One region of the Streptomyces sp. NPDC055243 genome, then DNA from elsewhere that is predicted to be linked to it. Evidence: riboswitches for the same ligand, from Rfam matches in the RefSeq annotation. Region 1 holds a riboswitch; each other region holds the start of a gene.
The links. A riboswitch is a leader RNA that binds a small molecule or an ion and turns the genes downstream of it on or off. The one in region 1 is predicted to bind cobalamin.
Positions count from the first base shown of each region.

Region 2: linked by a shared signal. The riboswitch ahead of ACIGXX_RS11190 (ABC transporter substrate-binding protein) and the one ahead of ACIGXX_RS18880 (ABC transporter substrate-binding protein) in region 1 are both predicted to bind cobalamin.
Region 3: linked by a shared signal. The riboswitch ahead of metE (5-methyltetrahydropteroyltriglutamate--homocysteine S-methyltransferase) and the one ahead of ACIGXX_RS18880 (ABC transporter substrate-binding protein) in region 1 are both predicted to bind cobalamin.

Region 1 is NZ_JBITWR010000006.1:49,069-58,874, reverse strand. Features, by position in the region: gene ACIGXX_RS18885 (FecCD family ABC transporter permease) at 1-660, opposite strand, end outside; gene ACIGXX_RS18880 (ABC transporter substrate-binding protein) at 765-1,724, opposite strand; cobalamin riboswitch at 1,768-1,924, opposite strand; gene ACIGXX_RS18875 (M67 family metallopeptidase) at 1,888-2,310, opposite strand; gene ACIGXX_RS18870 (amino acid permease) at 2,396-3,865, opposite strand; gene ACIGXX_RS18865 (DUF2017 domain-containing protein) at 4,243-4,839, opposite strand; gene clpS (ATP-dependent Clp protease adapter ClpS) at 4,851-5,165, opposite strand; gene ACIGXX_RS18855 (nicotinate phosphoribosyltransferase) at 5,246-6,574, shown strand; gene ACIGXX_RS18850 (nicotinamidase) at 6,723-7,307, shown strand; gene ACIGXX_RS18845 (hypothetical protein) at 7,369-7,722, opposite strand; gene ACIGXX_RS18840 (immune inhibitor A domain-containing protein) at 7,879-9,806, opposite strand, start outside.
Region 2 is NZ_JBITWR010000003.1:297,183-306,988, forward strand. Features, by position in the region: gene ACIGXX_RS11180 (ABC transporter ATP-binding protein) at 1-349, opposite strand, end outside; gene ACIGXX_RS11185 (iron chelate uptake ABC transporter family permease subunit) at 418-1,449, opposite strand; gene ACIGXX_RS11190 (ABC transporter substrate-binding protein) at 1,446-2,462, opposite strand; cobalamin riboswitch at 2,555-2,741, opposite strand; gene ACIGXX_RS11195 (VOC family protein) at 2,749-3,198, opposite strand; gene ACIGXX_RS11200 (helix-turn-helix domain-containing protein) at 3,204-4,067, opposite strand; gene ACIGXX_RS11205 (haloacid dehalogenase-like hydrolase) at 4,263-5,393, shown strand; gene ACIGXX_RS11210 (DUF2252 domain-containing protein) at 5,390-6,736, opposite strand; gene ACIGXX_RS11215 (alpha/beta fold hydrolase) at 6,865-7,785, opposite strand; gene ACIGXX_RS11220 (hypothetical protein) at 7,857-8,162, opposite strand; gene ACIGXX_RS11225 (arsenate reductase family protein) at 8,318-8,686, shown strand; gene ACIGXX_RS11230 (hypothetical protein) at 8,838-9,308, shown strand; gene glnII (glutamine synthetase) at 9,466-9,806, shown strand, end outside.
Region 3 is NZ_JBITWR010000013.1:13,525-23,330, forward strand. Features, by position in the region: gene ACIGXX_RS31525 (NACHT domain-containing protein) at 1-2,406, opposite strand, end outside; gene metE (5-methyltetrahydropteroyltriglutamate--homocysteine S-methyltransferase) at 2,508-4,829, opposite strand; cobalamin riboswitch at 4,991-5,209, opposite strand; cobalamin riboswitch at 5,464-5,648, shown strand; gene ACIGXX_RS31535 (energy-coupling factor ABC transporter permease) at 5,678-6,433, shown strand; gene ACIGXX_RS31540 (energy-coupling factor ABC transporter substrate-binding protein) at 6,433-6,825, shown strand; gene cbiQ (cobalt ECF transporter T component CbiQ) at 6,832-7,581, shown strand; gene ACIGXX_RS31550 (ATP-binding cassette domain-containing protein) at 7,578-8,459, shown strand; gene ACIGXX_RS31555 (MDR family MFS transporter) at 8,448-9,713, opposite strand; gene ACIGXX_RS31560 (ABC transporter permease subunit) at 9,734-9,806, opposite strand, start outside.

The DNA.
Region 1 (9,806 bases):
GTCCCAGCGGGCGCTGCCGAGGCCGCCGAGGGTCCAGTACAGGACCTCCTTCAGGTGGTCCGTGCTGTCGGCCATGATCAGGATCAGGCTGGTCAGGGCGGAGAGGATGTACGAGACGGCCACCCCGGCCAGGATCAGCCGGCCGGTGGCGAAGCCTCCGCCGCCGGACCTGGCCAGGGTGTAGACGACGAGCAGGGAGAGCAGCGCGCCGGCGAAGGCGGCGGCCGGAAGGGTGACGGTGGTGGCCAGCCCCGCGCCCAGGCCGAAGACACTGCCGAGGACGATGACGGCGACGGCTCCCGCGGAGGCACCGGAGGAGACGCCGAGCAGGAACGGATCGGCCAGCGGGTTCCTCACCAGGGCCTGCAGGACGGTGCCGATGACGGCGAGCCCGGCGCCTACGGCTGCGCCGAGCAGCACCCTGGGGAGTCGCACGTCCAGCACGATGGTGCGGAACGGGGAGGGCTGCGCGCCGCCCGTCAGGATCTGAAGGACGTCGGCCGTGGGTATGCGGACCGAGCCCAGCGCGAGACCCGCGACGACTGCCGCCGCGAGGGCTGCGCAGAGCGCCGCTATGACTGTCGTGTAGCGCAGCCGTCCGCGGGTCGGTGTGATCCTGGCGGGGCCTTCCCCAACCCCGCCCCTTCCCGGCTGTGACATGTGCGGCTCCGCCGCGGGCCGCTCCGGCGCGGGGGCCTTGGTCGCCGTCATCACCGGCTCCGCCGAGTTCGTCCTCAAACGCCGGACGGGCTGAATCCGCCCCCTCACAGCTGGTCCGCCAGCTTCTTCACCGCCCCCGGTGCCCGCACCCCCACCACCGTGTCCGACAGGGGCAGGACCGCGAAGCGCTGATGCTTGACGGCGGGGACGTCCGCGAGGACCGGGTCGTCCAGGAGGCGCTTCTTCTTCTGGGCGACCGTCGTGCCGCCGTAGTCGAGGATCACGATCACCTCGGGCTTGCGGTCGACCACCGACTCCCAGGACGCGTCGCCGAAGGACTTGTCCAGGTCGGCGAAGACGTTGCGGCCGCCGGCCCGCTCGATGATGTCGTTGCCGATGCCCCGGCCGCCCGCCGTGAACGCGGTCTTGTCGCCGCTGTCGTAGACGAAGACCGGGATCGGCTTCCTGGACTTCGACTTCGCTTCCGTCGCGGACAGTTCGCGCTTGGCCGCGCCCACCCACTCGTCCGCCCGCTGCCGCACGCCGAACGTGCTGCCGACCTCGCGGACCTCCTGGTAGACGTCGTCCATCGACACGGCCCGCTTCGCGCAGCCCTCGACGTTGAGGCGGCTCTCGATGCCGGACTTCGCCAGGGCCTTGCGGCTGCGGCCCTCGCCCGCCTGGAAGGCGCTCGCGTAGCCGCCGTAGACGAAGTCGGGGTCGGCGGCCAGGAGCTTCTCGTACGAGGGGTATTCCTTGGCGAGGACGGGGGTGTCCGCGTACGCCTTCGCGTACTTCGGCAGGACCTTGTCGTCCAGGTACGCCGTGCCCGCGATGCGGTCCTTCAGGCCCAGCTCCAGCATCACTTCCGTGACGTGCTGGTTCATCGTGACGGCGCGCTTCGGCGGTGCTTCGTACGTCGTCTTCACGCCACAGTTGGTGACCGTGTACGGGAAGCCCCGCGTCTTGGCCTGCGGCTTCGCGTCGGTGCCGTCGGAGGACGAACACGCGGCGAGCGGGACCAGCAGCGCCGCGGCGACAAACACGCGTAGGGGACGGGACATGGCTGAGCTGCCTCCTCCAGGGGATTCCGCGTCCCCTGCGTCGTGGGAGAAGAGGGCGGCAGGTCAGTTCCTGACTGCCCCGCCCGCGAAGGGTGGGGTCACAGTGGCGGGACCGTGCCGGATTCGCACCGGCTTCCTGGGTCCTGCCGCCTCAAGGTGAAGCTCAGTATGCCTGGACGACCTTCACCTCTTCTTCGGTGACCTCGCCCTCGACGATCCGGAAGGAGCGGAACTGGAACTCGCCCGCGTCGTCGGCGTCGGCCGTGGAGACCAGGACGTAGTGGGCGCCCGGCTCGTTCGCGTACGTGATGTCCGTGCGCGAGGGGTACGCCTCGGTCGCCGTGTGCGAGTGGTAGACGATCACCGGCTCCTCGTCGCGGTCGTCCATCTCGCGGTAGAGCTTGAGCAGGTCACCCGAGTCGAACTCGTAGAACGTGGGCGAGCGGGCCGCGTTCAGCATCGGGATGAAGCGCTCGGGGCGGCCGGTGCCCTCCGGGCCCGCGACCACACCGCAGGCCTCGTCGGGGTGGTCCTGGCGCGCGTGCGCGACGATCTGGTCGTGGAGGGCCTGGGTCAGGGTCAGCATGGCAGCCAGGATAAGCAGAAGGGCCCGCCCGTACCGAAGGATGGTACGAGCGGGCCCACATGCTGGGACGAGGGGTGTTACGGCACTACTTCACCGCGTCCTGCGGCTCGGCCTTGTCGCCGCCCGCGGGCTGCGCGCCCCGCTTCTGCATGATCAGGTAGCCGACGCCGAGGATCAGGGCCCACACCGGAGCCGCGTAGAGCGAGATCCGCGCGTCCTTGTCGATGCCCATCATCACGATGACCATCCCGATGAAGGCGAGCGCGAACCAGCTCGTGTACGGAGCGCCCGGCGCCCGGAAGGTGGACTGCGGCAGCTCGCCGCGGTCGGCCTTGCGGCGGTACTTGATCTGGCAGACCAGGATCATGATCCAGGCCCACATGCCGGAGATGGTCGCGAAGGAGACGACGTAGTTGAACGCCTCGCCCGGCCACTGGTAGTTGATCCAGACGCCGACCAGCATCAGCGTGGCGGAGAAGGTGGTGCCGACCAGCGGCAGGCCGTTCTTCGTCAGCTTGGTGAAGAACTTCGGGCCCTGGCCGTTGAGCGCCAGGTCGCGCAGCATGCGGCCGGTGGAGTACATGCCGGAGTTGCAGGAGGAGAGCGCGGCCGTCAGGACGACGAAGTTGACGATGGCGGCGCCGATGCCCAGGCCCATCTCCTCGAAGGCCGCGACGAACGGCGAGACGCCCGGCTGGAACGTGGTCCACGGGACGACCGAGAGGATCATGATGAGCGCGCCGACGTAGAAGACGGCGATGCGCCACGGCACGGTGTTGATGGCCTTGGGCAGGACGGTCTTGGGGTCCTTGGACTCGCCCGCGGTGACGCCGACGAGCTCGACGGCGAGGAAGGCGAACATCACGATCTGCAGCGTCATCAGCGTGGAGCCGATGCCGTTCGGGAAGAAGCCGCCCTGGTCCCACAGGTGGGACACGGACGCGGTGTCACCGGCGTCGGAGAAGCCGATGGTGAGGACGCCGGCGCAGATGAGGATCATGCCGATGATCGCGGTGACCTTGACCATCGAGAACCAGAACTCGAGCTCGCCGAAGAGCTTCACGGAGATCAGGTTGGCGCCGTACAGGATGACCGTGAAGATCAGCGCGTAGGCCCATTGTGGAATGGAGCCGTGCGTCCAGTACTGCATGTACTGGGCCGCCGCCGTGACTTCCGTGATGCCGGTCACGACCCAGAAGAGCCAGTACGTCCAGCCGGTCACGTACCCGAAGAACGGGCTGATGAATTCACGCGCGTACTCCGAGAAGGAGCCCGACACGGCGCGGTACATGAGCAGCTCGCCCAGGGCCCGCATGATGAAGAAGATGACGAGGCCGGCGATGGCGTACGCCAGGATGAGGCTCGGACCGGCCTTGTGGATGGCCTTGCCCGCGCCGAGGAACAGGCCGGTGCCGATGGCACCGCCGATCGCGATCATCTGGATCTGCCGGGCACCTAGCCCGCGCTGATAACCCTCGCCTGACGAGCCGGGCGAACCGCCCGCGCCGTCGGCCTCATTGCCGTCGTGATGCTCTTCGACCTGCACTGAGGTCATGGTGACGCCTTTCTCCACGCTAGATCCGTGAGCCCGCAGTCTGCGTCATGGCCACGGATCAGGTCCTGATCCCCCCGGATATGGATGGAGTGCTACCGGCGGTCTGCCGGCCCGAGCGCCACCGGTGACATGGGTGGCGTCACCGAGTGGTCGTGAAGATTTATCACGGTCGCAATAGTGATCGGTTCATCCGCGTGTGGCCCACACCACGAGAAGAACCGGACAAAATTCCCCTGACGCGTCAAACACGGGCAATGAAGTGACACGATCGTTATCCGGATTTGAGCGTCCGCTGAGCGAACGCGAGGTAACCGCTGCTACATACAACGACTTTGCTGTGACATTCAGCCCTCGCCGTCAGCCCTCGGCCCTCAGCCTCAGTCGATGAGCGTGCCGACCAAGGTCTCCTGCAGACCGCCCAGCCAGAGATAGGCCATCACCATCGGCTTGCGCGGATCGGAGTCCGGCAGCTGGTAGAGCACGTCCGTGTCGTCCTCGTCGGTCACTTCCAGGCGCGCGCCGATCGCGAGACGCAGGTCGTTGAGCGCGCCGAGCCAGTGCCGCGACTCGTCGGCGGACAGCTTCAGGACGGCGCCGCCCTCGCCCCTGGACGTCATGGCGTCGAGGCAGCGGATCACCACCAGGGCGTCGTCGCGCTTCTTGGCCCGCAGGTCGTTCTCGGTGAAGCGCCGGAACTCCGAGGAATACGCCCGCACTTCCTCCTCGTCGGCCTTCTCGCTGCCCGGACCGCCGTACGCGTCCGGCAGCAGCCGCTGGAGGACCGGGTCGGTGGGCGGCTCGCTGGGGCCCTCCGCGAACAGCTCCGCGAGCGGGTCGTCGGAGGCGTCCTCGGCCGGGCCCGGCCCGATCAGCTCCAGGAGCTGCACGGCGAGGGACCGGATGATCGAGATCTCGACCTCGTCGAGCGCGACGGCCGCGCCGCCCCCGGGAATGGCTTCGAATTGTCCTGGCATCAGATGCGTCGCTACTTCCGGTCCTGCTGGAGGGTGGCCCACAGCCCGTACCCGTGCATGGCCTGTACGTCGCGCTCCATCTCCTCGCGGGAGCCGGTGGAGACGACGGCACGGCCCTTGTGATGCACGTCCATCATGAGCTTCGTGGCCTTCTCCTTCGAGTACCCGAAGTAGGACTGGAACACATAGGTCACGTAACTCATCAAATTGACCGGGTCGTTGTGGACCAGCGTGATCCATGGGACGTCCGGCTCCGGAACGGCGAAGGTCTCTTCGTCCGATTCGGGGCGGGTGATCTCTGCGGGAGCCGTACTCACTTGTCCCATGCTGCCACTCGCAGGGGGCCCTCGCACAAATGGACTCACGAAATCGTCAGAGTGACGAGATGCGGGGTAGCATCCTTCGTATGAACACAGCGGACCTTGGGCTGCCGGTGGATGTTCCGTCGACAGCGCTCTTCACGGATCACTACGAGCTCACGATGCTGCAGGCCGCCCTGAAGGCCGGCACCGCCGATCGGCGCTCCGTCTTCGAGGTCTTCACCCGCAGACTGCCCGAGGGGCGCCGCTACGGCGTGGTGGCCGGAACCGGCCGGGTCCTGGACGCCGTGGAGAACTTCCGCTTCGACGCCGACGTCATCGGCTTCCTGCGCGAGCGCCGCGTGGTCGACGAGGCGACCCTCCAGTGGCTCTCCTCGTACCGCTTCAGCGGCGACATCTGGGGCTACCCGGAGGGCGAGGTCTACTTCCCCGGCTCGCCGATCCTGCGCGTCGAGGGCTCCTTCGCCCAGTGCGTGCTCCTGGAGACGGTGATCCTCTCCATCCTCAACCACGACTCGGCGATCGCGGCCGCGGCGTCCCGGATGGCCTCGGCCGCCGGTGAGCGCCCGCTGATCGAGATGGGCGCACGGCGTACGCACGAGCTGGCGGCCGTCGCCGCGTCGCGCGCCGCCTACGTCGGCGGCTTCGCCACCACGTCCGACCTGGCGGCCGGCTTCCGCTACGACATCCCCACGGTCGGCACGTCGGCCCACGCCTTCACCCTGCTGCACGACAACGAACGCGACGCCTTCCAGGCCCAGGTCGACTCCCTGGGCCCCGGCACGACCCTGCTCGTCGACACGTACGACGTGACCGAGGCCGTCCGCACCGCCGTCGAGGTCGCCGGGCCCGAGCTCGGCGCCGTGCGCATCGACTCCGGCGACCTGCTCCTGGTCGCGCACCGGGTGCGCCAGCAGCTGGACGAGCTCGGCGCGACGAAGACGAAGATCGTCGTGACCTCCGACCTGGACGAGTACGCCATCGCCTCGCTGGCCGCGGCGCCCGTGGACGCGTACGGCGTGGGCACGCAGCTCGTCACCGGGTCCGGGCACCCGACCTGTTCGATGGTCTACAAGCTGGTGGCCCGCGCCCATTCGGCCGACACGAAGGCTCCGCTGGAGCCGGTGGCCAAGAAGTCGCTCGGCGCCAAGTCCTCGGTGGGCGGTCGCAAGTGGGCCGCGCGGCGGCCCGACGAGCACGGGGTGGCCGAGGCCGAGGTGATCGGCACGGGTGCGGTGCCGGTGGAGCTCGCCGACCACCAGCTCCTGGTCGAGCTGGTCAAGGGCGGTGAGGTGGTGGCGCGCGAGCCGCTCGACACCGTGCGCGACCGGCACGCGGCGGCGCGGGAGCGGCTTCCGCTGTCGGCCACGCAGCTGTCCAAGGGCGAGGCCGTCATTCCGACGGAATACATCTGAATCAGCTGATTGTGCGCCGGAGCGGAGGGCAGGGCGTTCGAACGCCCTCTCCCGTATCGCAGACGGAGTCTCTACGCTCGGTTCATCCGGCCGAGTCCCCCTCCCTCCTCCCACCGCCTACGAGTCTTGCCGAGCCGAAGGACACCCGATGCGCCGCGCTCTGATCGTCGTCGATGTACAGAACGACTTCTGTGAAGGCGGCAGCCTCGCGGTCGCCGGGGGCTCCGACGTGGCCGCCGCGATCACCGAGCTGATCGGCCAGGCACCCGCGGGCTACCGGCACGTGGTGGCCACCCGCGATCACCACATCGACCCGGGCGACCACTTCTCGGACCACCCGGACTACGCCCGCTCCTGGCCCCCGCACTGCGTGGCGGGGACGGAGGGCATCGGGTTCCACCCGAACTTCGCGCCGGTCGTCGCGTCCGGGGCGATCGACGCGGTCTTCGACAAGGGGGCCCACACGGCCGCCTACAGCGGCTTCGAGGGGGCCGACGAGAACGGCGTCTCGCTGGCGGACTGGCTGCGGGAGCGGAAGATCACCGACGTGGACGTGGTGGGCATCGCCACGGACCACTGCGTACGCGCCACGGCCCTGGACGCGGTGCGTGAGGGGTTCGGCACGGTGGTCCTGCTCGACCTGACCGCGGGTGTCTCCAAGGAGACGACCGAGCGGGCCCTGGAGGAGCTCAAGGCTGCCGGGGTGGAGCTGACGGGCAAGCCGGTCGTCTAGGTCCAGTGCCCCGTCAGGGGCGCGGGACCGTGAAATGTGCGGCTCCGCCGGGTGGGCGCGATCAGCCCCCACCGGCCCGCAGGGGCAGATCGGACGGTCTCTGCCCCTGGAGCGCCTGCCGCTTCAGGGCCCGGATCGGATGCCAGAGCTCGGCGGCGGCGTCCGGCGCCGTACGCCATATGAGCCCGTCCGGGTGATGAAGGACCGCCGTGATCTCGTCCGGCGTCGGCGGCTCCGCGTTGCCCCGCAGATAGACGGCGCGCATGCCCAGGTTCCGCAGGCGCGTCAGCGCCCTCGCACGGTTCACCGCGTGGACGATCATCCGGACGTTGCCGCCGCCCAGGGAAGGGCTCGGCAGCGTCAAGGCCACCACCACGCTGCCGTTCGGCAGCTTGCTGAAACCTCCTGCGGACATGGCTGGTCACACCCCCGTGAGACGTCGCACGGGGCCCGAAACCGGAACAGCCGGACCCCGTGTCAATAAGAAATCCACAGGACGCACCTAAACACGATCGGCCGCCGCCCGCTAGGGGGCGACGGCCGATCATGGCTTGACCTGCGAAAACGCTAATTACTTCTTCGAGGGACCCACCTGGACCGTGATCGAGGAGCCATCCTTCGGCTGCTTGATGATCTTGATCTGAGTGTTGGTGTCAGTGACCTTGACACTTCCCGTGCCGTTCTCCTTGTACCAGTAGGTGCCCTTGTGGTCGTCGAAGACCGGGACGCCCTTCTGGGACTTGATCTTCAGCGCCACGTCCGCGTTGTGGAGCGTGAACTTGTCCGTCGCGTACTTGCTGAAGGGCGCGTCGAACGGCTGGATCTTGTTGCGCAGGAGCGTGCCGTCCGCCCACTTGAGCGGCTTGGCGTGCGCGTCCACCGGCAGGATCAGGCCCTGGCCGGGGTGCGCGCTGGTGTTGTTGTCCTTCTGCGAGGTGTCCCACTGCCAGACCATCAGGCCGGTCTGGTACGCGTAGTGCTCCACCCAGTCCGGACGGGACTTCGAGAAGCCGAAGTTGTACGGGCCGACCTTCAGGGTCTTGTCGTACGACACGTACTGCCGGTTCTCGGCGAGGTAGTACTGGTCGTAGTTCTTGGTGAAGGACTCGCCGATGCGCGAAAAGCCCTTCGCCGTCCAGCCGTTGTCGTCGCCCTCGGCGCCGTCCTCGAAGACCTTGGCGCCGTCCGCGGTGACCGCGAGGGCGTCGGCCGCGAAGCCCTTGCCGCCCGCGCCGCCGTCCGTCGAGTAACGGAAACGGACGTCGATCTTCTTGCCGGCGTACGCGTCGAGCGGGAACGCGAGCTTCTTGTACGCACCCGAAGCACCGGTCAACGCGGGCTTGTCACCGGCATCGCGCGTGATGGGCTTGCCGTCCGCGGTGCCGTCCACGGGCACCCAGTTGGCGCCGCCGTCCGTCGACACCTCGGTGTAGAGGTAGTCGTAGTTGGCCTCGATGTCCCACCAACCGTCCAGCGTGAGCTCGGACTTGGACTTGCCGGTCAGGTCGACCGAGCGCGTCAGGGTGTTCTTGAGGTCGTCGCCCTGGTCGCTCCACCACTGCTTGGAGCCCTGGGTGGGCTTGGTGACCGTGGTGGTGACGGGCTTCTTCGGGAGGTCGACGACGAGCGCCTGGCGGTGCCGGGTGTTGTACTCGGAGACGCCCAGCTTGTGCTCGGACGTCGTCGCGGCCTTGGCCTTGGCGTAGTCGAGCCAGCCCAGCTGGAACTTGTCCCAGGCGGTCATGTCGCCGGGCAGGTCACCGATGGCGTCCTTGCCGGTGCCGAGCCAGGAACCGGCCGACATCAGCGACCAGAAGCCGACCGAGTTCTCGCCCTTGCCCGAGGTGTCGTACAGGTCGGGCAGGCCCAGGTCGTGGCCGTACTCGTGGGCGAAGACGCCGAGGCCGCCGTTCTCCGGCTGCATCGTGTAGTCGCCGACCCAGATGCCCGAGTCGCCGATCTGCGTGCCGCCCGCCTTGTTCTCGCCGGGACCGGTCTTGCCCGCGTCGCTGCCGTACGCGTACCAGCGGTGCGCCCACAGGGCGTTGGTGCCCTCGGCGCCGCCGCCGGCCGACTCGTCCTCGCCCGCGTGGACGATCTGGAAGTGGTCGATGTAGCCGTCCGGCTCGTTGAAGTTGCCGTCGCCGTCGAAGTCGTAGCGGTCCCAGAGGTCGTACTTGGCGAGGTCCGCCTTGATCTGGGCGTCCGTGCGGCCCTGGGCCTTCTGGTCCTTGGTCCAGGCGGTGACGCCGTCCTTCACCGCGTCCCAGACGTTGGCGCAGTTGGTGTCGCCGCAGTAGTTGGAGCCGTACCGCGCCTCGTTGTAGTCGACCTTGACCCAGTCGGAGACCTCTCCGTCGACCGAGTACCGGCCCGAGGAGGTCTTCTCGTAGTAGGTCTTCAGGGAGTGCTTGGTCTTGCCCTTGGCGTCCTTGCCCTCACCGAAGTAGAGGTCCTGGAAGTGCTTCCGGTTGTAGTCCTTCTGCCAGGCCGTGCTGT
Region 2 (9,806 bases), on a different contig from region 1:
CCCCCGACCACGGCCTGCGGTGCGGGATGCGGCCCAGCCGTACGACCTCCCGCACCGACAGCTCGACCTGCGTCGTGGCGTCCTGGTCCACCACCGCCACCCGGCGGGCCACCGTGCGGCGGCCCACGTCCCGCAGCGGCCGGCCGTCCAGGGTGACCACTCCCGACGCCGGGGCCAGGACCCCCGCCAGGATGCGCAGGAGGGTGGACTTGCCCGAGCCGTTCGGGCCGAGGAGGCCGACCGTGGCTCCGGGCGGCGGGGCCAGGGTCACCCCGTCGATGATGAGGTGGCCCGCGGCGGTCCTGCTCACCCGGTCGGCACGCAGGCCCGGTTCCGCGTTCGAAGCCATGCTGTCCTTCATCCCGTACGTCACGTCGTCCGTCACGCCGTCCTTCATCCCGTACGTCACGCCGTCCCTCATGTCGTCTTCCGCGTCCGGTAGAGGACCAGGACGAACGCCGGTACGCCGATCAGGGACGTCACCACCCCCACCGGCACCTCCTGCGGGTCCAGGACCGTGCGGGCCAGCGTGTCCACCCACACCAGGAACACCGCGCCCGCGAGCGCCGTGACCGGGAGCAGCCGCGCGTGCCCGGAGCCGACCAGGGCGCGGGCCGCGTGCGGCAGGACCAGGCCCACGAAGCCGATGGCGCCCGCGCTGCTGACCAGGGCCGCCGTCAGCAGGGCCGTGATGGAGAGCAGGATCAGCCGGGTACGGGCCACATGGACCCCCAGCGTCGCCGCCGCGTCCTGGCCGAACACGAATGCGTCCAGGGTGCGGGCGTGCGCCAGGCAGACGGTGAGCGCGAGGACGAGGACCGCCCCGCACATCCAGACGTCCGTCCAGCCCACCCCGCTCAACGAGCCGAGCAGCCAGAACAGGACGCTCCGCGTCGTCTCCGCGTCGCCCGACGTCAGGATCACGAACGAGGTGAGCGCGGAGAAGAGCTGCATCGCCGCCACCCCGGACAGCACCACTCGGTCGGTGCTTCCGCCCAGGGTGTGGCTGAGCAGCAGGACGAGGGCGAACGAGACCACGGCGCCCACGAAGGCGCCCGCCGAGATCGACACCACTCCCCCGCCGACCCCCAGGACGACGATCGCGACCGCGCCCGTGGAGGCCCCCGAGGAGACGCCGAGCACGAAGGGGTCGGCGAGCGGGTTGCGCAGGAGGGACTGGAGGACCGTCCCGCAGACCGCGAGGCCCGCGCCGCAGACCGCCGCGAGCAGCGTGCGCGGCATGCGCAGGTTCCAGACGATGCCGTCCCGGATGGGCGTCAGCGTCGCCTCGCCCCAGCCGAGGTGGGCGGCCACCGCCGACCACACGTCCGGTACGGAGATGTCGGCGGGGCCGATGGTGACGGCCACCGCCACGGAGAGGGCCAGGGCGGCGAGTCCCGCCGTCCAGAGCAGGGTCTGCCGTATGCCGCCCGGGAGGGCTCGCGTCACTTGGCGAGCCCGAACTCGCGCAAGGCGTCGGCTACTTGCTCCACGCCGTCCACCGTGCGGATCGTCGGGTTCATGGCCTGGCCGCTCAGCAGCACGTACCGCTTCTTCTTCACGGCGGTCAGGTTCTTGGTGACCGGGTTGGACTCCAGGAACGCGATCTTCTTCTTCGCGCTCTCCGCGGTCTGCGACCTGCGGGTGAGGTCGCCGATGACCAGGACGTCCGGGTCGCGGTCGGCCACCGTCTCCCAGTTGATCTGGGGCCACTCGTCGCGGGTGTCGTCGAAGACGTTCTTCGCGCCGAGCTCGCGGGTGATGATGCCCGGCGCTCCGCAGCAGCCCGCGATGTAGGGAGCGTCGGAGTTGGCGAACCAGTAGAGGAGCGAGGCATCGGAGGCGTCCATCGCCTTGGTCGCCTTCGCCACCCGGTCCTTGAGCCGCGCGATCAGGCGTTCGCCGCGCTTCTCGACGCCGAACGCCTTGGACAGGTCGCGCACCTCGCCGTAGACCGTGTCCATGGTCAGCGTCTTGTCGCGGCGGCCGTCGCCGTCGCCGCTGTTGTCCTTGCCCGCGCAGTCGGAGGGCGAGACATAGGCGGGTACGCCGAGCTCGGCGAACTTGGCGCGGTCGGCGACGCCGCCCTTGCTGACCGTCGCCTCGAAGGACGCGGTGACGAAGTCCGGTTCCTGGGCGAGGACCTTCTCGAAGGAGGGGTAGCTGTCGGCGAGCCGCTCGACCTTGGCGTTGTCCTTCTCCAGGCCCTCCAGGACCGGGTCCGTCCAGGTCCCGGTGCCGGCCATGCGGTCCGCGAGGCCGAGGGAGAGCAGGATCTCGGTGGAGCCCTGGTCGAGGGAGACCGCCCGCTGCGGCGGCGCCTTGATCTCCGCCTTCTTTCCGCAGGAGGTCAGGGTCAGTGGGTAGCCGGCGGCCTTCTCGTCCGAGGTGGAGGCCGACGAGCCGGAGCCGCCGCAGGAGGTCAGCGTGGCCGAAAGGGCGACGCCGAGGAGAAGGGGCATACGTACACGACGGGCTGTGGAGGACACACGATCCCTTGAGTCTCACGGCTCATACGCGGAGCCTGGCCTGCTTCGTCACCTCCGCCGCCCGGTGCGCGGGCGAAGGTGCCAGCAGGTCTTCGGACTCGGGGATCGGCCGTGCGGGGCGCCTTCCCAGGCGTCCGTGGACGCCCAGTGGCCGTGGCCCCGCCCGTTCCCCCTCACCGCTGCGCGTCAGTTCCGGATTCGCACCGGATTCCCTGGCCCTGGTGTGGGTTGACTGGCGCTCGCAAGCTATCACGCAGGGTCAGGACGGCTGACCGGGCCTCGGCGCGCCGCGGTAGGTGCCGAAGGACCATTTGTTGCCCTCGGGGTCGGCGATCGCGAACTCCCTGCTGCCGTACGGCTGGTCCTCGATCTCGCGGACGATCTCGACCCCGGCGGTGCTGAGCCGCTGGTAGAGGTCGTCCACGTGGTCGGTGACGACATACGCGCCGAAGGTGCCCGGTTCCAGGCACCAGCCCTGGGACTTCTCGTCGTACGAGCCGAGCATGATCGCGCCGCCCTCGGGCCAGTCGAGCTCGGCGTGGGCCACGCGGTCGCCGTCCTCGTAGACGGCGGTGCGCAGGAAGCCGACGGTGCCGACCAGGAAGTCGATCAGGGCGGGGGCGTCGTGGGCCTGGAGCGTCGGCCAGACGTCGGGCGCGCGCCCGGCGGAGGTGGACTGGGGCTGCTGTTGCTTCTCGGTGGTGTTCATGGCTCCTACTCTTCGCCTCCGCCATGGCTCCCGGCTTGGATATTCCGGCACTCTTCGGCCAGCCAGCCGCTGGGGCTGACGCCGGTGTACTGCCGGAAGTCCCGCACCAGGTGGGAGTGGTCGTAGTAGCCGCAGTCGGCGGCGACACGGGCCAGGTCGGGGGCGGCGCCCGCGGCGACGAGGCGTACGACGGCGTCGCGTGCGCGCTGGAAGCGCATCAGGCGGCCCGCCTGCTTGGGGCTCAGGCCCGTCTCGGCGCGGAAGAGCGTGGTCAGGCGGCGTTCGCTGAGCGCGACGTGCCGGGAGAGGCCGTGCAGGGTGCCGACGCCCCGGTGCCGGGCCAGCCAGGCCCAGGCCTCGGCGACCTCGGGGCGTACGGTTCCGCCGGATTCCTCGGCCGCGCGCTGCCTCAAGTAGGCGGACAGGAAGGCGAATCGCTCCTCCCAGCCGCCCTGCTCGCACAGCATCTCCCGTACGTCGGCGGCGCTGCGGCCCATCACCTCAGCGCCGGGCGTCACCAGCTCGTCCGCGAGCTCCGACGCCGGTACGCCGAACAGGGCGCGGGCGGCGAGCGGGTGCACGGCGAGCTGGATGCCCGCCTCGTGCTCGGGCCGCACGACGTAGGCCGGGGACTGGTGCAGGCCGCCCAGGACGATGTCCGTGCGGTCGGCGTCGGGGCCGCCCGCCTGCTCGGGGCTCGCGCCGCTGACGACGGGGCCGTCCAGCGAGAAGATCAGCGTCAGGTACGGGGACGGCAGGCCGCGGTGCAGGCCCGGCCGCTCCCCCTCGGTGCGGTAGCCGACGGCGGACACCACCATGCCGTCGAGCCGCGGAGCGGCCCGCACGAACTCCGGGGAGACGGTCTCCATGCCTTCCAGTATGCGATGGGCGGGCCCGAGAGGCAGGCCCCGAGGCCCGGCGAACGTCCGATGCGGCTACCCGCGCAGATCCGTCCCATGCCCCCTGCGTCCGGTGATGTCGATCATGGGAATCCGCGGTCCGACCTCATACGATGACCCGCCGCTCCGGACGGGGCGCAGACCGCTCTCAGGGGGCACAGAAACATGGCAGTAAAGGCAAAGAGCAAGCTGGCCGTACTCGGCACGGCGGGCGCGCTCACCGCGGCCGTCCTGGCGGGGACGGCGCTCTGGCCCAGCACGGACGCGACGGCCGCGGACGCCTCCGCGCGGAGCACGAGGACCGCGGCCGAGCTGAAGCACTGGCCCGAGCCGGTCGCGAAGAAGCTGGGCAAGGTCATCGCGGAGAACGGCCACAAGGGCGCGTACGCCGTCTTCGACGCGGACAACACGACGTACCGCAACGACCTGGAGGAGTCCCTCCTGCCCTTCCTGGAGATGAAGGGGGTGCTGACCCGCAAGTCGATGGACCCGTCGCTGAAGATCATCCCCTTCAAGGACACGGCGAAGCACAAGGAGAGCCTCTACAGCTACTACAACCGGCTGTGCGAGGTCGACGACCAGGTCTGCTACCCGTGGGCCGCGCAGATCTTCTCCGGCTTCACACTCAAGCAGCTCAAGGGGTACGTCGACGAGCTCCTCGCCCACGACAAGCCGATCCCCGCCGAGTACTACGAGGACGGGAAGCTGACCAGGACCGAGGTCGAGGCGCCGGAGTTCTTCACCGGCATGCAGGAGCTCTACAAGTCTCTGCGCAAGCACGGCATCGAGGTCTACGTGGTGAGCGCGGCCAGCGAGGACCTGGTGCGCATGGTCCTTGCCGACCCCAAGTACGGCTACGCCGTGAAGCCCGAGAACGTCATCGGCGTCGGGCTGCAGCTCAAGGACCGCAAGACGGGCGAGGTCACCAGCTCCCGCAAGGAGATCGCGGAGGGCCGCTTCGACGAGAAGAAGCTGGCGGGGCGTGAGCTGACGCCGAACCTGTGGGCGCCGCTGACCTGGTTCCAGGGCAAGCCCGCGGCCATCAACACGTACATCGACGAGTGGAAGAAGCCCGTCCTGGTGGCCGGCGACACCCCGGCGAGCGACGGCCCGATGCTGTTCCACTCGGCGGACGTGGAGCACGGCGGGGCGCGGGTCTGGGTCAACCGCAAGGACTCGTACATGAAGCAGCTGGACGGCATGAAGCGGAAGAACGCCGACCGGCAGCGGGAGCTGGGCCAGAAGGTGACCGCGGACAAGCGGTGGCTGACGGTGGTCCCGGACGAGATCCGCTAGTCGCCGTCCCGGCCTCCGGCGTCCACGACGCCGGAGGCGATCGCCTCGGTCAGTGCCGCGTGGTCCTGGGCGTTCTGCGCGGCGTAGCGCAGCGCGAAGTCCGCTATCGCACGGTCGAACGTGTCGGAGCCGCCCAGGTAGGCGGCGATGGCTATGCGGTCGCCGGAGCGTGCGTGGGCGCGGGCCAGGGCGGTGCCGCAGAGCCGGGCGTAGGAGCGCAGCTCCGCGGCGGACATGGCCTCGACGTCCGCCGAGCCCTTCATGTCGCGCAACTGGCGCCAGTAGAAGGCGCGGCCCTGGGGGCCCGTCATCCAGCCGAGGAAGATGTCGCTCGCCGCCTGGAGGAGGCGCTGGCCCGCGACGACGCGGTGGCCGGGGTGGACGTACGGTCCCGGCGGCAGGTGCTCCTCAAGGACCGAGCGGACCGCCTCCTTGATCTGGAGGAAGAGCGGGTCGTCGGCGTCGCGTCCGGCGAGGAGCACGATGAAGCAGCGGGTGCCGACGCTGCCCACGCCCACCACTTTCCGCGCCGCGTCCACGAAGTGGTAGCGGTCCAGGAGGAGTCGGCGCTCCTCGGAGAGCGTGGAGCGGTAGTCGCCGAAGATCTTGCGTACGGCCGCGAGGTCCGGGGCGCCCGCCGGTTCCAGGAGCGGCGGGTCGTGGATGATGCGGCGCACCCCGTCCACCTCTTCCGTCAGCTTGCCCAGCGCGTGCAGGCTCGTGCGGCGGCGGGCCCGGTCCAGGGTGTCCGCCGCGCGCTTGCGGTGGCGGGTGGAGCGGACGAGGGACAACAGGTCGTGCGCGTCGATGCGTTCGTACCAGACCTCCAGTTCGCCGAGGCCCGCGAGACGGCGCATCGACGTGCGGTACGCGGCCACCGCGGCGAGGCACGCGTCGCGTCCCCCGTTCTCCGGGTGGCCGTTGTCGCGGGAGGCGACGGCGATGCTCGCTGCCAGGCGTTTGACGTCCCACTCGAAGGGCCCCGGGCAGGTCTCGTCGAAGTCGTTGAGGTCGAAGAGCAGGGTGCGTTCCGGCGAGGCGAACAGGCCGAAGTTCAACAGGTGGGCGTCGCCGCAGAGTTGGACCGTGAGCCCGGTGTTCCACTGGACGGCGAGGTCCCCCGCCATGACGGCGGCGGCCCCCCGCAGGAAGGCGAAGGGCGAGGCCGCCATACGGGCGTACCGGATGGGCAGCAACTCCTGGACGCGGTCCGCGCCCTGCTGTTCGAGGACGGCCACCGGGTCGGCGCGGTCGGCGGAGGGTATCCAGGCCCCGTGCGAGGAGCGGGAGGCACGCTTGCGGGCGGCCTTGCCCTGCTGGGCACGATCGTCCGGAGTGGTCATCGCCCCTCTCCCCTCTCCGTCGGCGGCTCCCGGCAACAGCCTCCCCTCAGGAGCAGCCAATGCCGCCACCGGCGCGTACGCATGCCGGGTACGCCGAACGGGTGAACGGGCCCCGGCGCTTGTGGACCTCAGCTTCCGCCCGCGACCGCCCATGCCGCCACCTTCTTGGCCAGCGCACCGCCCGCCCGGGTCCACGCGAAGTGGTCCAGAGGGCCGCCCGCCTCCTGGGTGGAGTACCGCAGGCGTGTGACGCGGGCAGCGGGCGCCTTGCCGACGAGGTGGTCGAGGGCGGGTGCGGGGGCCCAGGTGTCGCCCTCCACAAAGACCGCGAGGACGGGCAGGCCGAGGGTGCGCAGGGCCGCCTCGTAGTCGTGCGGGGAGCCGGGGGACGAGTAGCGGCCCGTACGTCCCTGGCGTGCCCAGTCGCGCATGACGCCCTTGGGCTGGTTGCCGCCGAAGCCGAGCTTGGTGCCGGGCCACCGGCCGAGCATCGTGGACGTCGCCGCGGCGAGCAGCTGGCCGATGAGCAGCGCGGGTCCGCGCAGGGGGCCGTACGCGCGGAACCAGACGGAGCCGGACGCGACGAGGGCGACTCCGTCGACTCCGGGGCCGATTCCCAACGAGGCGTGTACGAGGGCCAGTTGGCCGCCCATGCTGTGGCCGAGGAGGTACAGCGCGGGCTCCGGGCCCAGTTCGGCGCGTATCGCGTCGACGATCGCGACGAGGTCCTGCTCGACGATCGTGCGGTAGCCGTGGTCGGCGGCGTCCGCGTCCGTGACGCGCGGGGTGCTCTCGCCCTGCCCGCGCATGTCCACGGTCAGGGCGGTGAGCCCCTGCGCGTGCAACTGCCGTGCGAACGCGCGGTAGTAGCGGGCCGGGGTGCCCATGGCGGGCAGGATCAGGACGGCCGGCGCGGGGCCGGGCGAGGTCTCGCCCGCCCGCAGGCCGCGGACGGGAAACCGTGCCCCGTCCGGGAGTTGGGCGGTGACGAGCAGCGGCAGCCCGGCTGCCGGCTCCTGCTGGGCGGGGGCGGTTTCCGGCTGGGTCATGCGGACAGCATGAAGCACGCGTACGGGCGGCGACCCCTCGGGCCCCCACCCGTACGCGTCCGTGCGACGGTTCAGCGGCTGTACCGCATCAGGGCGCGCACCATGTGGCAGGTGATGTCCGACGGCGGGTGGATTCCCACGTCCTCCGCCATGCTCCGGATCCTGGTGTTGCTGGCTTGGTTCGGCAGGTAGACGCCCGAGTCCAGCAGGGCTATCGCCAGGCGCATGGCCTTCAGGCGCCGGTTGTGCGTGATGTACCACTCGCGCGGCCGTCCGGCCGGGAGAGGTCGCTTCTCCAGTGGTGCGTACGTCGGGTCGATGAACACGGGCCGGGAAGCGTTGCGCTTCGACTTCGATGTGAGTGCGGCAGCGGGCACAGGCATCCTCCTGTCGCGGTCAGGAACCCCCGTCGGGAACCCTCGAACACTGCTTCAATTCTACTGCCGGGCACTGACAATCGCCGCTGGCCAGAAGGGCTTTGAGGGGGTGTGACGGGTGGGTCGCGAGGGGGGTCGCGGGTAGCGTGTGCGGCATGGAGATCTGGATCAATCCCGCCTGTTCGAAGTGCCGCGGCGCGCTCACGCTGCTCGACGCGGAGGGCGCCGACTACACCGTCCGCCGCTATCTCGACGACGTGCCGTCCGAGGACGAGATCCGCGCCGTCCTGGAGCGGCTCGGCCTGGAGCCGTGGGACATCACGCGCACCCAGGAGGACGCCGCCAAGGAGCTGAACCTGAAGGACCGCGAGGCCTGGCCGCGCGACGCGTCGGGCCGCGACCGCTGGATCACGGCGCTCGCCGAGCACCCCAAGCTCATCCAGCGGCCCATCATCACCGCCGACGACGGCACGGCGGTGGTGGGACGCACGGAGGAGGCCGTACGGGACGCGCTGTCCCGGTAGCCGCCGAAGGAGAAGCCGGCGACCGCGCGCCGCAGATGGCTGCCGACCGATGAGCCATCTCCGGCAAACCGTTACATATACCTCCATAGCGTTGGGCACTCCACACCCCCGCCGACCGGACGACGGTTCCGGGCAACGGAAAGGAGCGCCCGTGCGGAGCCTGATGTTCAAAGGCGTATACGGCACCATCCTCGCGAGCGCGCTGATCGCGGCGCTGCACTCGGAGCAGCAGACCTACACGCCCTACTACGACGCGGCCTGGATCATGGTCACCGCGGGCACCGCCGCCCTGGCGCACGGATACGCGCACCACATGTCCACGCACCGGCCCGGCTCGGGCCTGCACCGGTGGCGGCAGCTCGCCCGGGAGCTGATGGACGAGTGGCCGGTGGTCGTGGCCTGCTGGCCCACCGTGGGGCTGCTCGTGCTGGCCGGGACCTTCGGCTGGCCCGAGGCGCCCGTCACCTACTCCGCACTGCTCCTGAACGCGGCCCTGCTCCTGGCCTGGGGCACCTTCGCCGCGCTGCGGACGGGCTACCGGCGGCGTTCGGCCGTCCTGCTCGGCATGGCCGACGCGACGATCGGGCTGCTCATAGCGGCGGCCAACGCCGTCATCAAATGACGCGGGACGTGAAGTGGGCCACATCCACCGCAGGTAACACGGGGTTCACATTCGAGCAATGGCCGGGAAATCGCCCGTTGGCAAGCTGCGCGGCATCACCACGGCACCGCAGCACCCGCACGTTCTGCGCCGTACCGAGCATTTAAAGGATGGCCCCGTGACCTTCAAGGCTGAGTACATCTGGATCGACGGCACCGAGCCGACCGCCAAGCTCCGTTCGAAGACGAAGATCATGGCGGACGGCGCGGAGCTCCCCAACTGGGGCTTCGACGGATCCAGCACCAACCAGGCCAAGGGTCACGCATCCGACCGCGTGCTCAAGCCGGTCTTCACCTGCCCCGACCCGATCCGCGGCGGCGACGACGTCCTCGTCATGTGCGAGGTCCTCAACACGGACATGACGCCGCACGAGACCAACACCCGTGCCGCGCTCGCCGAGCTCGAGGAGCGGTTCGCCTCGCAGGAGCCGATCTTCGGCATCGAGCAGGAGTACACCTT
Region 3 (9,806 bases), on a different contig from region 1:
CTCGGGAAACAGCTCCCGCCCCTGCACCGGTCGGCCGAGCAGGGCCAGGAGCAGCACCAGGTTCGCGGCCCAGGAGGCGTGCCGGGCCGGTACGGGAGAGTCCGCGGGCCGGTATCCGTCGAAGGCGCGTTCCTGCCTGGCATGGAGCGCGGAGTGGAAGAGCCGCAGGAGCAGCGGTCGCAGCGCCGAGAGCTGCTCCGTGGGCAGCCGCTTCAGGGCCTGGTGGAGGAAGGTGAGGGTGGCGGACCGGACGGAGAGCGCCTGGTAGGAGAGCAGCGCGTGGAGGAACGCGTCGTCGGGGGCGGGAACCCGGACCCGGTGGGCGTCAGCGCGAGCCGCCCTCGCGAGGTCTTCGAGTTCCCGCAGTGCCAGCCGTGCCACCAGGAATTCACCGAAGGTGGAGTGCAGGAACTCGAAGGACCGCAGCCGCACCCCGTCCCGCGACGCCTCGGCCCGGTGGATGAAGAAGAACCGGCCCACGACCACCTGCCCCGGCGTGAGCGCGGCCCGCAGATCGGCGGGACGTGTCGCGTGGGCGCGCTGTGGCAGAAGTACCTCCAGGTCTGCCGTCAGCTCCTCCTCGGTGACCCACTGCCTGCCGCGGTTGACCATGGCGAAGGCGGTCACGGACAGGCACAGCAGCTCGGCCTCCACCGCGTGGGCCAGCTGTTCTGCGGTCAGCCCCGGATCGCTCTTGCTGACCTCGCGTGCCGCGAAGCGGGCCAGGAGCCGTTCGTAGAGGTCGAAGCCCGCGAGTTCTCCGTGCTCGCGCCGGAACGCGTTGTTCTGCGCGTCGTACAGCGCGACCATCAGCAACAGCAGCGGCTGGGAGCCCAGTTCACGCTGCGTCAGCACATGCTCCGGAGACAGGGGCAGCAGGGACTGGTGACGGAAGTACCCCGCGTTGGTCCGGTTCCACAGGTCGAGCCACCGCGTCACCTGCTCGTCGCTGAAGGGCTCAAGGCGTACGGCGATGCCGCCCGGCGAGAGGCGGGCCCGGTCGGCGACCGCCGTACGGCTGGTGACGACCACGGCCAGCGGGCGGCCGTGCGCGGCCTCGCGCTGCTGGAAGGCGGCCACCTTCTGTATGTAGTCGGACTGGCTCACACCGGTGGCCTGGAGGAGTTCGTCGAAGCCGTCGAGCAGGACGACGGGCAGCGCACGGCGCACCGTGCGCGTCACGTCGGGCCAGGCCATGGCCTCCCCGGTGGCGTCGCGGATCGCTGTCTCGATCTGGTCCTGGATCGCCGCGTCCGCGGGTACGGCGGACAGCGGCACCCGTACGACGAGAAAGTCGTCGGCAGGCAGCCGCGCCGCCAGGACGCGGGTCAGCACGGACTTGCCCGACCCCGGCTGCCCCAGGAGCAGGAGCGGCGTCTCCACGGCCTGCGGCGCGGTGAACAGACCCGCCAGATAGCCTTCCAGGTCCTGGTGGACGGGGCGCTCCTCCCACCAGGACTCCTCCGAGAGGCGGTCGGCCGCCCCGAAAGCGGCCACCTTGAAGTCCGGGGAGATGTATCCCGCGCCGAGCGTGGGGACCACCAGGCCCTCGGGAAGGTCCTCCAGGGACAGCAATGGCGCGTTCATCGCCGCCCGCGACGCGCGGTTCAACGCCACGTACCGCTCGGCCGCGACCCGCCCGTCGGCCGCCCTGGCGACCGCTTCCTCCAGGTGCCGCAGCGTGCCTTCGATGCGGCGGACCTCGTGACGGGTCGCCTGGTGGTCGGTGATGCTGACCCAGACGGCCACCTCGGGGAACTCGGCCGCGAGGCGCCGGTACATGATCTCGTACGCGGATACGGCCCGTCGGGGAGCGGACTCCACCAGGGAGGCCCGCAGCTCCTCCCGCTCCCGCTCCGGCACGGCCTCCCAGGCCGCACAGCCCGACACGTACTCCAGGACCTGATCGGAGAGCCCGCCGTAGAAGCCGCGCAGCGTAACGAGCTCCGACTCGTAGGGACGGTGCGGCGCGGGCATCGGCACCTCGGCGTGCAGCAGCTCGTCCGCGAGGGCCGCGAGCCGCCCGGACTCCGGCGTCCGGCCGGTGGTCATGCGGAGGGCGTCCGCCCTGCCGACACTCAACTCCCGCCCGTCGAAGGGGAGATCGAGTTCCTTGAGCGTGTCGAAGTACGAGGCCAACACCACGACGGCGTGCGCCGCTGCAAGGCGTTGAGTGCGGTCGAACCGGCCGAGGCCGCGCGAGCGCTCCGCGAGGCCGGAGAACAGGGACCGGCTCAGGCGGGCCAGTTCGCCCCGGGCGTCGAACAGGCTCAACGCCAGAGCGGACCCGCCGCCGGTGGCCACCAGGAGCGCGCCGCCGGTCAGCCGGTCGAGGGCCGCGAGCGCGGGACTGTCCGCCCCGCCCAGCAGGCGCACCGCGTCCGCGTAACTCATCCCCCTGGGCACCGGTCGCCTCCCAGCTCCGTGACGGAACGGCCAGTGCGTCCATCATGGCGGGCGGGGCGGCCATGCGTCCCCACATGGCCGCCCCGGTCCGCTTGTTCGGGTCAGCGACGCTCGGGCAGTTCCGCCCTCACCTCCCGTGCCGCCGCGACCAGGTTCTCCAGGGAGGCCCGGGTCTCGGGCCAGCCGCGGGTCTTGAGGCCGCAGTCCGGGTTCACCCACAGCCGTTCGGCGGGGATGGCCTCAAGTCCCTTGCGCAGCAGGGCCGCCGCCTCCTGCGCGCTCGGTACGCGCGGGGAGTGGATGTCGTACACGCCGGGACCCGCCTCGCGCGGGTAGCCGTGCTCGGCCAGTTCGCGGGCCACCTGCATGTGCGAGCGGGCGGCCTCCAGGCTGATGACGTCGGCGTCGAGGTCGTCGATGGCCTGGACGATGTCGCCGAACTCCGCGTAGCACATGTGCGTGTGGATCTGGGTGTCCGGGCGTACGCCGCTGGTGGTGAGGCGGAAGGACTCCGTGGCCCACTCCAGGTACGCGGGGTGCTCGGCGGCGCGCAGCGGCAGGGTCTCGCGCAGAGCGGGCTCGTCGACCTGGATGACCGAAGTGCCCGCCGTCTCCAGGTCGTCGACCTCGTCGCGCAGGGCGAGGGCGACCTGGCGCGCGGTGTCGCCGAGCGGCTGGTCGTCGCGGACGAAGGACCAGGCGAGCATGGTGACGGGACCGGTGAGCATGCCCTTGACGGGACGGTCGGTGAGGGAGTTGGCGTACGAGGTCCAGCGCACCGTCATCGGCTCGGGCCGCGAGATGTCCCCTGCCAGGACCGGCGGGCGCACATAGCGGGTGCCGTAGGATTGGACCCAGCCGTGCTGTGTGGCGAGGTAGCCGGTGAGCTGCTCGGCGAAGTACTGCACCATGTCGTTGCGTTCGGGCTCGCCGTGCACCAGGACGTCGATGCCCGCCTTCTCCTGGAAGGCCAGGACCTCGCGGATCTCGTTCCTGATGCGCTCCTCGTACCCGGCGGTGTCGATACGTCCCGCACGCAAGTCGGCCCGTGCCGTGCGCAGTTCGGCGGTCTGCGGGAACGAGCCGATGGTGGTCGTGGGCAGCTGCGGCAGGCCCAGCCGCGTCCGCTGGGCCGCCGCCCGCTCCGGGTAGGCATGTGCGCGGCGGGCGTCGGTTTCGGTGACGGCGGCGACGCGGGAGCGTACGGCCGGGTCGTGGGTGAGGGCGGAGCCCGAGCGGGACGCCAAGTCGGCGCGGTTGGCCGACAGTTCGGCCGCGATGGCGCCCGTGCCCTGGGCCAGGCCGCGGGCGAGCGTGGCGATCTCGGCGGTCTTCTGGTGGGCGAAGGCCAGCCAGCGGGCGATCTGCGGGTCGATGTCCCGCTCGGCGGTGGAGTCCAGCGGGACGTGCAGCAGGGAGCAGGACGCGGAGACGTCGACCCGGTCGGCGAGGCCCAGGAGCGTGCCCAGGGTGGACAGCGACTTCTCCAGGTCGTTGATCCAGATGTTGCGGCCGTTGACGACGCCCGCGACAAGACGCTTGCCGGGCAGACCGCCGACGGCGGCGAGGTCCTGGAGCTGGCTGGCGGCGGCCTCGGTGAAGTCCAGGGCGAGGCCGTCGACCGGTGCCTTGGCGAGCACCGGAAGCGCCTCGCCGAGCCTGCCGAAGTAGGAGCCGACCAGGAGCTTCGGGCGGTCGGTGAGGGCGCCCAGGTCGCGGTAGGCGCGCGCGGCGGCGTTGAGTTCGGCCGGGGTGCGGTCCTGGACCAGGGCGGGCTCGTCGAGCTGCACCCACTCGGCGCCCGCGGCGCGCAGGTCGGCGAGGACCTCGGCGTACACGGGAAGCAGACGGTCCAGGAGGGTGAGCGGCTCGAAGCCGGCGGCCACGCCGGGCGCGGGCTTGGCGAGCAGCAGATAGGTGACCGGGCCGACGAGGACCGGGCGGGCCGCGAGGCCGAGCGCGATCGCCTCCTTCAGCTCGGCGACCTGCTTGGCCGAGTCGGCGGTGAAGACGGTGTCCGGGCCCAGCTCCGGTACGAGGTAGTGGTAGTTGGTGTCGAACCACTTGGTCATCTCCAGCGGCGCCACGTCCTGGGTGCCGCGGGCCATCGCGAAGTATCCGTCGAGCGGATCGGTGTCGACGGCCTCGCGGTGCCGCTGGGGGATCGCGCCGACCATGACGCTGGTGTCCAGGACGTGGTCGTAGTACGAGAAGTCGCCGGTCGGCACTTCGTCGATGCCGGCGTCGGCCAGATGCCGCCAGGTGGACCGGCGCAGCTGCGCCGCGGTGTCCCGGAGGGCGTCGGCGGTGACGCGGCCCTTCCAGTACCCCTCGACGGCCTTCTTCAGTTCCCGGTCGGGGCCCTGGCGGGGGTAGCCGTACACGGTGGACCGTGCTGCCGCGGCTGCGGACTTCGCTGTCACGGAAATCTCCTTCGCGAGATGACTCCTGAGCATCCCGGGGACGGGACACGGACGCGAAGGGATGACGGACCGGATGGACCGAACGCGCGCCTGCGGCACGGTGCTCCACCTGATCCGACGCCGACCCGCCCACGAGGTCACCGGGATGTCCGCACGTGAGGGGTCACGTACGGGCAACGGGCAGGTCTTCGGACTCGCGGGCACACCTGCCGAAACAGGTTCCTACTGGCCGTCGCTTCCCGGATCCGCGCTCGGATCCAGTGCTCATGACGGCGGTCGTTCCCACTCACCGCTGCGGGGCAGTCCCGGATTCCCACCGGGTTCCCTCTTACGACGCTCCTGCCTGGCGGACAGGGCGAACCAGCTGCACCGGTCAGGCTAAGGGGTGGTCCGGCCTCTTGGGCAGTACTGATCACATTCCGGACCGTGAGGTGAGACACGGCGGCGGGGCGGTCCGCCATCAGCTCCAGGACCGTCGCGCGATCGATGGCCCGCCCACTCCTGAACCTCGCGCGAGCCGGGCGCACACGGTCGAGGCACATGGGCTGACCAGGGGCGTACGCCCTGGTCGTGTGCGCTCGCGCGTGCCACAGCCGGGGCGGTCCCGCAAGTTGTCAGGAGGCTCGATCGAGCACTAGGGTCACCACGCCTTGGTGCTCGGGAAATCCGGTGTGATGCCGGTGCGGCCCTCGCCACTGTGATCGGGAAGTCCGGCTCCAGCCCTCGCGGCAGCCACTGGGTGCTCACGCACCCGGGAAGGCGGAGTCCGGTCGGTACGACCCGTCAGCCAGGAGACCGGCCAAGGCGCGTTGTCCATCCACGAGGTGCTGGAGAGGGTCTGCTTAGCCATGCACATAGCCGAGGGTTTCCTCCCGCCGGCGCACGCGATCGCCTGGGGCGTAGCGTCCGCGCCGTTCGTCGTCCACGGAGTCCGCTCCCTGACGCGTGAGGTCAAGGAGCACCCGGAGAGCACCCTGCTCCTGGGCGCATCCGGTGCCTTCACTTTCGTCCTTTCCGCACTGAAGATCCCCTCCGTCACGGGCAGTTGCTCGCACCCGACGGGCACGGGCCTCGGCGCGATCCTGTTCCGGCCGCCGATCATGGCGGTCCTCGGCACCATCACGCTGCTGTTCCAGGCGCTGCTGCTGGCCCACGGCGGGCTCACCACGCTCGGCGCCAACGTGTTCTCCATGGCGATCGTCGGGCCATGGGCCGGATACGCCGTCTACCGCCTCCTGAAGCGGTACGACGTGCCGCTCATGGTCGCCGTGTTCTTCGGCGCCTTCGTCGCCGACCTGTCCACGTACTGCGTCACCAGCGTCCAGCTGGCCCTGGCGTTCCCCGACCCGAGCAGCGGATTCCTCGGCGCCCTGGGCAAGTTCGGCGGCATCTTCGCCGTCACCCAGATCCCGCTGGCCGTCAGCGAGGGCCTGCTCACCGTCGTGGTGATGCGGCTGCTCGTGCAGTCGAGCAAGGGTGAGCTCACCCGGCTCGGCGTCCTGCTGCGGGACAAGTCGTCAGCGGCCGTGACCGCAGGGAAGAACGTGACGGCAGAGAAGAACGTGACGACGGAGAAGCAGACGGAGACGGGGGCCAGCGCCTGATGAGCCGCAACGCGAAGATCAACACTCTGCTCCTCCTCATCGTCGCCGCGCTCGCCGTGCTGCCGCTGGCGCTCGGTCTCGGCGACGACGAGAAGGAGCCGTTCGCCGGGGCCGACGCCCAGGCCGAGACCGCGATCACCGAGATCGAGCCGGACTACGAACCCTGGTTCTCGCCGCTGTACGAACCCCCCTCCGGGGAGATCGAGTCCGCGCTCTTCGCCCTTCAGGCGGCGCTGGGCGCGGGCGTCCTCGCGTACTACTTCGGTCTGCGCAAGGGACGCCGCCAGGGCGCCGAGCTCGCACTGGCCGAGAAGGCCGCCACAGCCGGGAAGGCCGCCACGGAGCGGACCGCCGACGGGGAGAGCGCCCGGGCCGAGACCGAGCAGGTCTGACCCCGCGTGCTGCCCATCGACGCGGCGGCGCACAGCAGTCGCTGGCGCCGCCGCCACCCCGTGGACAAGGCCGTGCTCGGCCTCGGTTTCACCGTCCTCGCCGTCTCTCTGCCGCCCTGGCCGGGTGCCGCCCTGGTCCTGGTCGCCGCGCTCGCCGTACTGCTCGGGCCCGCCGGTGTGCCGCCGCGCAAACTGTGGCGCGCCTACCGCGTGCCGCTCGGCTTCTGCGTCACCGGCGCCCTGACCCTGATCGTGCAACTCGGCGGCCCCGAAGGGTTCGTCACGCTCGCCGACGGCGGCCCCGCACGCGCGGGCGGTCTGCTCCTGCGCACGTCGGCGGCCTCGCTCGGCGTCCTGCTCTTCGCCTTCACCACGCCCATGTCGGACCTGCTGCCCCGCCTGGTGAAGGTGGGCGTACCGGCGCCGGTGGTGGACGTGGCCCTCGTCATGTACCGCATGAGCTTCCTGCTCCTGGACTCCATGAGCCGGATCCGGCAGGCGCAGGCCGCGCGCCTGGGCCACACCACCCGGGCCGCCACCTGGCGTTCGCTGGGCGGCCTCGGCGCCACCGCGTTCGTGCGCGCCTTCGACCGGGCGGGCCGGCTGCAGGCCGGGCTCGCCGGGCGCGGCTACGACGGGACGCTGCGGGTGCTCGTGCCCGAGGCGCGGATCTCCCGCCGCTTCGTGGCCGTCAGCGCGGTACTCCTCACGGGCCTGGTGGCCCTCACCCTCGTACTGGAAAGGCTTCTTCCATGAGCGAGCCGAGCGCTCCTCGCGAACCGGGCGGGTCCTTGGTCGCTCTGCGCGCCGCTTCCTACGCCTACGAGGACGGGCCCACCGTGCTCAGCGGCCTGGACTTCGACGTCACCGAGGGGCGCGCCCTCGCGCTGCTCGGGCGCAACGGCAGCGGCAAGACCACTCTCATGCGGCTGCTCAGCGGCGGACTCCGTCCGGACCGGGGCGGATTGACGCTCGGGGGCACGCCCGTGACGTACGACCGCAAGGGCCTGACCCGGCTGCGCACCACCGTTCAACTGGTCGTCCAGGACCCGGACGACCAGCTGTTCGCCGCCTCGGTCGAGCAGGACGTGTCCTTCGGGCCGCTCAACCTGGGGCTGCCCGATGCCGAGGTGCGGGCACGGGTCGCCGAGGCGCTCGCCGCGCTGGACATCAGCGCCCTGGCGGACCGCCCCACCCATCTGCTCTCCTACGGCCAGCGCAAGCGGACGGCCATCGCAGGCGCCGTGGCGATGCGTCCGCGCGTACTGATCCTCGACGAGCCGACCGCCGGGCTCGACCCCGACGGACAGGAACGTCTCCTGACCACCCTGCAAGGCCTGCGGGACGCGGGGACGACCGTGGTCATGGCCACCCACGACGTGGACCTGGCCCTGCGCTGGGCCGACGACGCGGCGCTGCTCACCCCCTCGGGCGTGCGCACAGGGCCGGTCGGCACGATGCTGGCCCACCGCGACCTCCTGGCACAGGCGGGCCTTCGGCTGCCGTGGGGGATCGCCGTCGCGGAGCTGCTGCGGACCAAGGGCCTGCTGGCCGGGGCGGGCGAAGGGCCGCGCACCCCCGAGGAGTTGGCGGCCCTCACGGCTCCGGCGATGCCCGGCGCGTCAGCCGGCTGACCGGGCCGGGGCCGGGGTGCGGCCGGGCAGGAGCGCCACGGCCAGCAGCGGGACCGCGGCGAGCGCGAGCCACGGCACCCAGGGCGGCAGCCCCGCGTCCAGGAGCGAGCCGGTCGCGGCGCTGCCCGCGAGGACGATCAGACCGGACACCGAGGACATGGCGCCGGTGTACAGGCCGAGCCTGCCGTCACGCGTGAGATCGGGGACCCAGGCGCGCGCGGCCGGGGCGACCAGCATCTGCCCGAGCGTGAGCAGGACCACGAACCCGGCGGCGGGCAGCAGCCCGGCCGCACCCGTCCAGGCGGCAGGCCGCGCGAGGGCCACGACGGCGAACCCGACGGAGATGAGCACGAGCCCGGCGGCCATGGAGCGCCGCTGGTCGAGCCGGCCCGCGGCCCAGTGGGTGACCGGCAGCTGCGTGGTCACCACCAGGATCGAGGAGAGGGCGAAGAGCCAGGCCAGCGGCGCCTGCGACCCCGCCGTGCGCTCCACCTCGGCCGGGAGGGCGAGATAGAGCTGGTTGTACGCCAGGAGATAGGCGCCGTACGCCCCGCACACCGCCAGGAAACGCCGGTTGCGCAGCATCTCGCCCACGCCTCCTCGTACGCGGATCCGCTCCCGCCCGGGGATGCGCTGGGGCAGCAGCCACAGGTGCCCGGCCAGGACGAGGACGAAGACCCCGGCCCCGGCCAGGCACACCGTGCGGAAGTCCACCGACAGCAACAGCGCGCCCAGGAGCGGACCGAGGAACGCACCGGCCTGGCCCGCCACGGTGAGCAGGGCCAGGACGCGGGTCCGCGGACCGCGGCCCTCCTCCTCCCAGAGGACGGCCTGCCGGGCGACCTCGGATTCCACGGCGGGGGAGAACAGGGCGGCGGCGAACCCGATCAGGAGGACAGCCCCGATGACCGACCAGGTTTGTTGCGCGTACCCGAGCCAGGCGAAACCGGCGATCCGCAGCACGCAGCCGCTGAGCACGACCGGACGTACGCCGTACCGGTCGGTCAGGGCGCCGCCCACGACGAACAGCCCTTGCTGGCTGAACGTCCGCAGGCCGAGCACGAGACCGACCAGCCAGCCCGCCATGCCGATCGCCGCGCCCAGGTGCTCGGCCAGGAAGGGCAGGACGGCGAAGAAGCCGATGTTGAAGGCGAGTTGGGTCAGGATCAGCAGCCGGAGCAGCGGGGACAGGTTCGGCCAGGTCCGCTCGCGGGGCGACCGCTGCCCGGCGCGGGACCGGAGCGTGGCGGGCAGGGGCAGCAGACGTCGACCGCTCACCGGGCGGCCGTCCCTGCCGTGGTCAACTCCCGCTTCACAGGCGGTACGTCGGCTGCGCGGGGCGGGTCT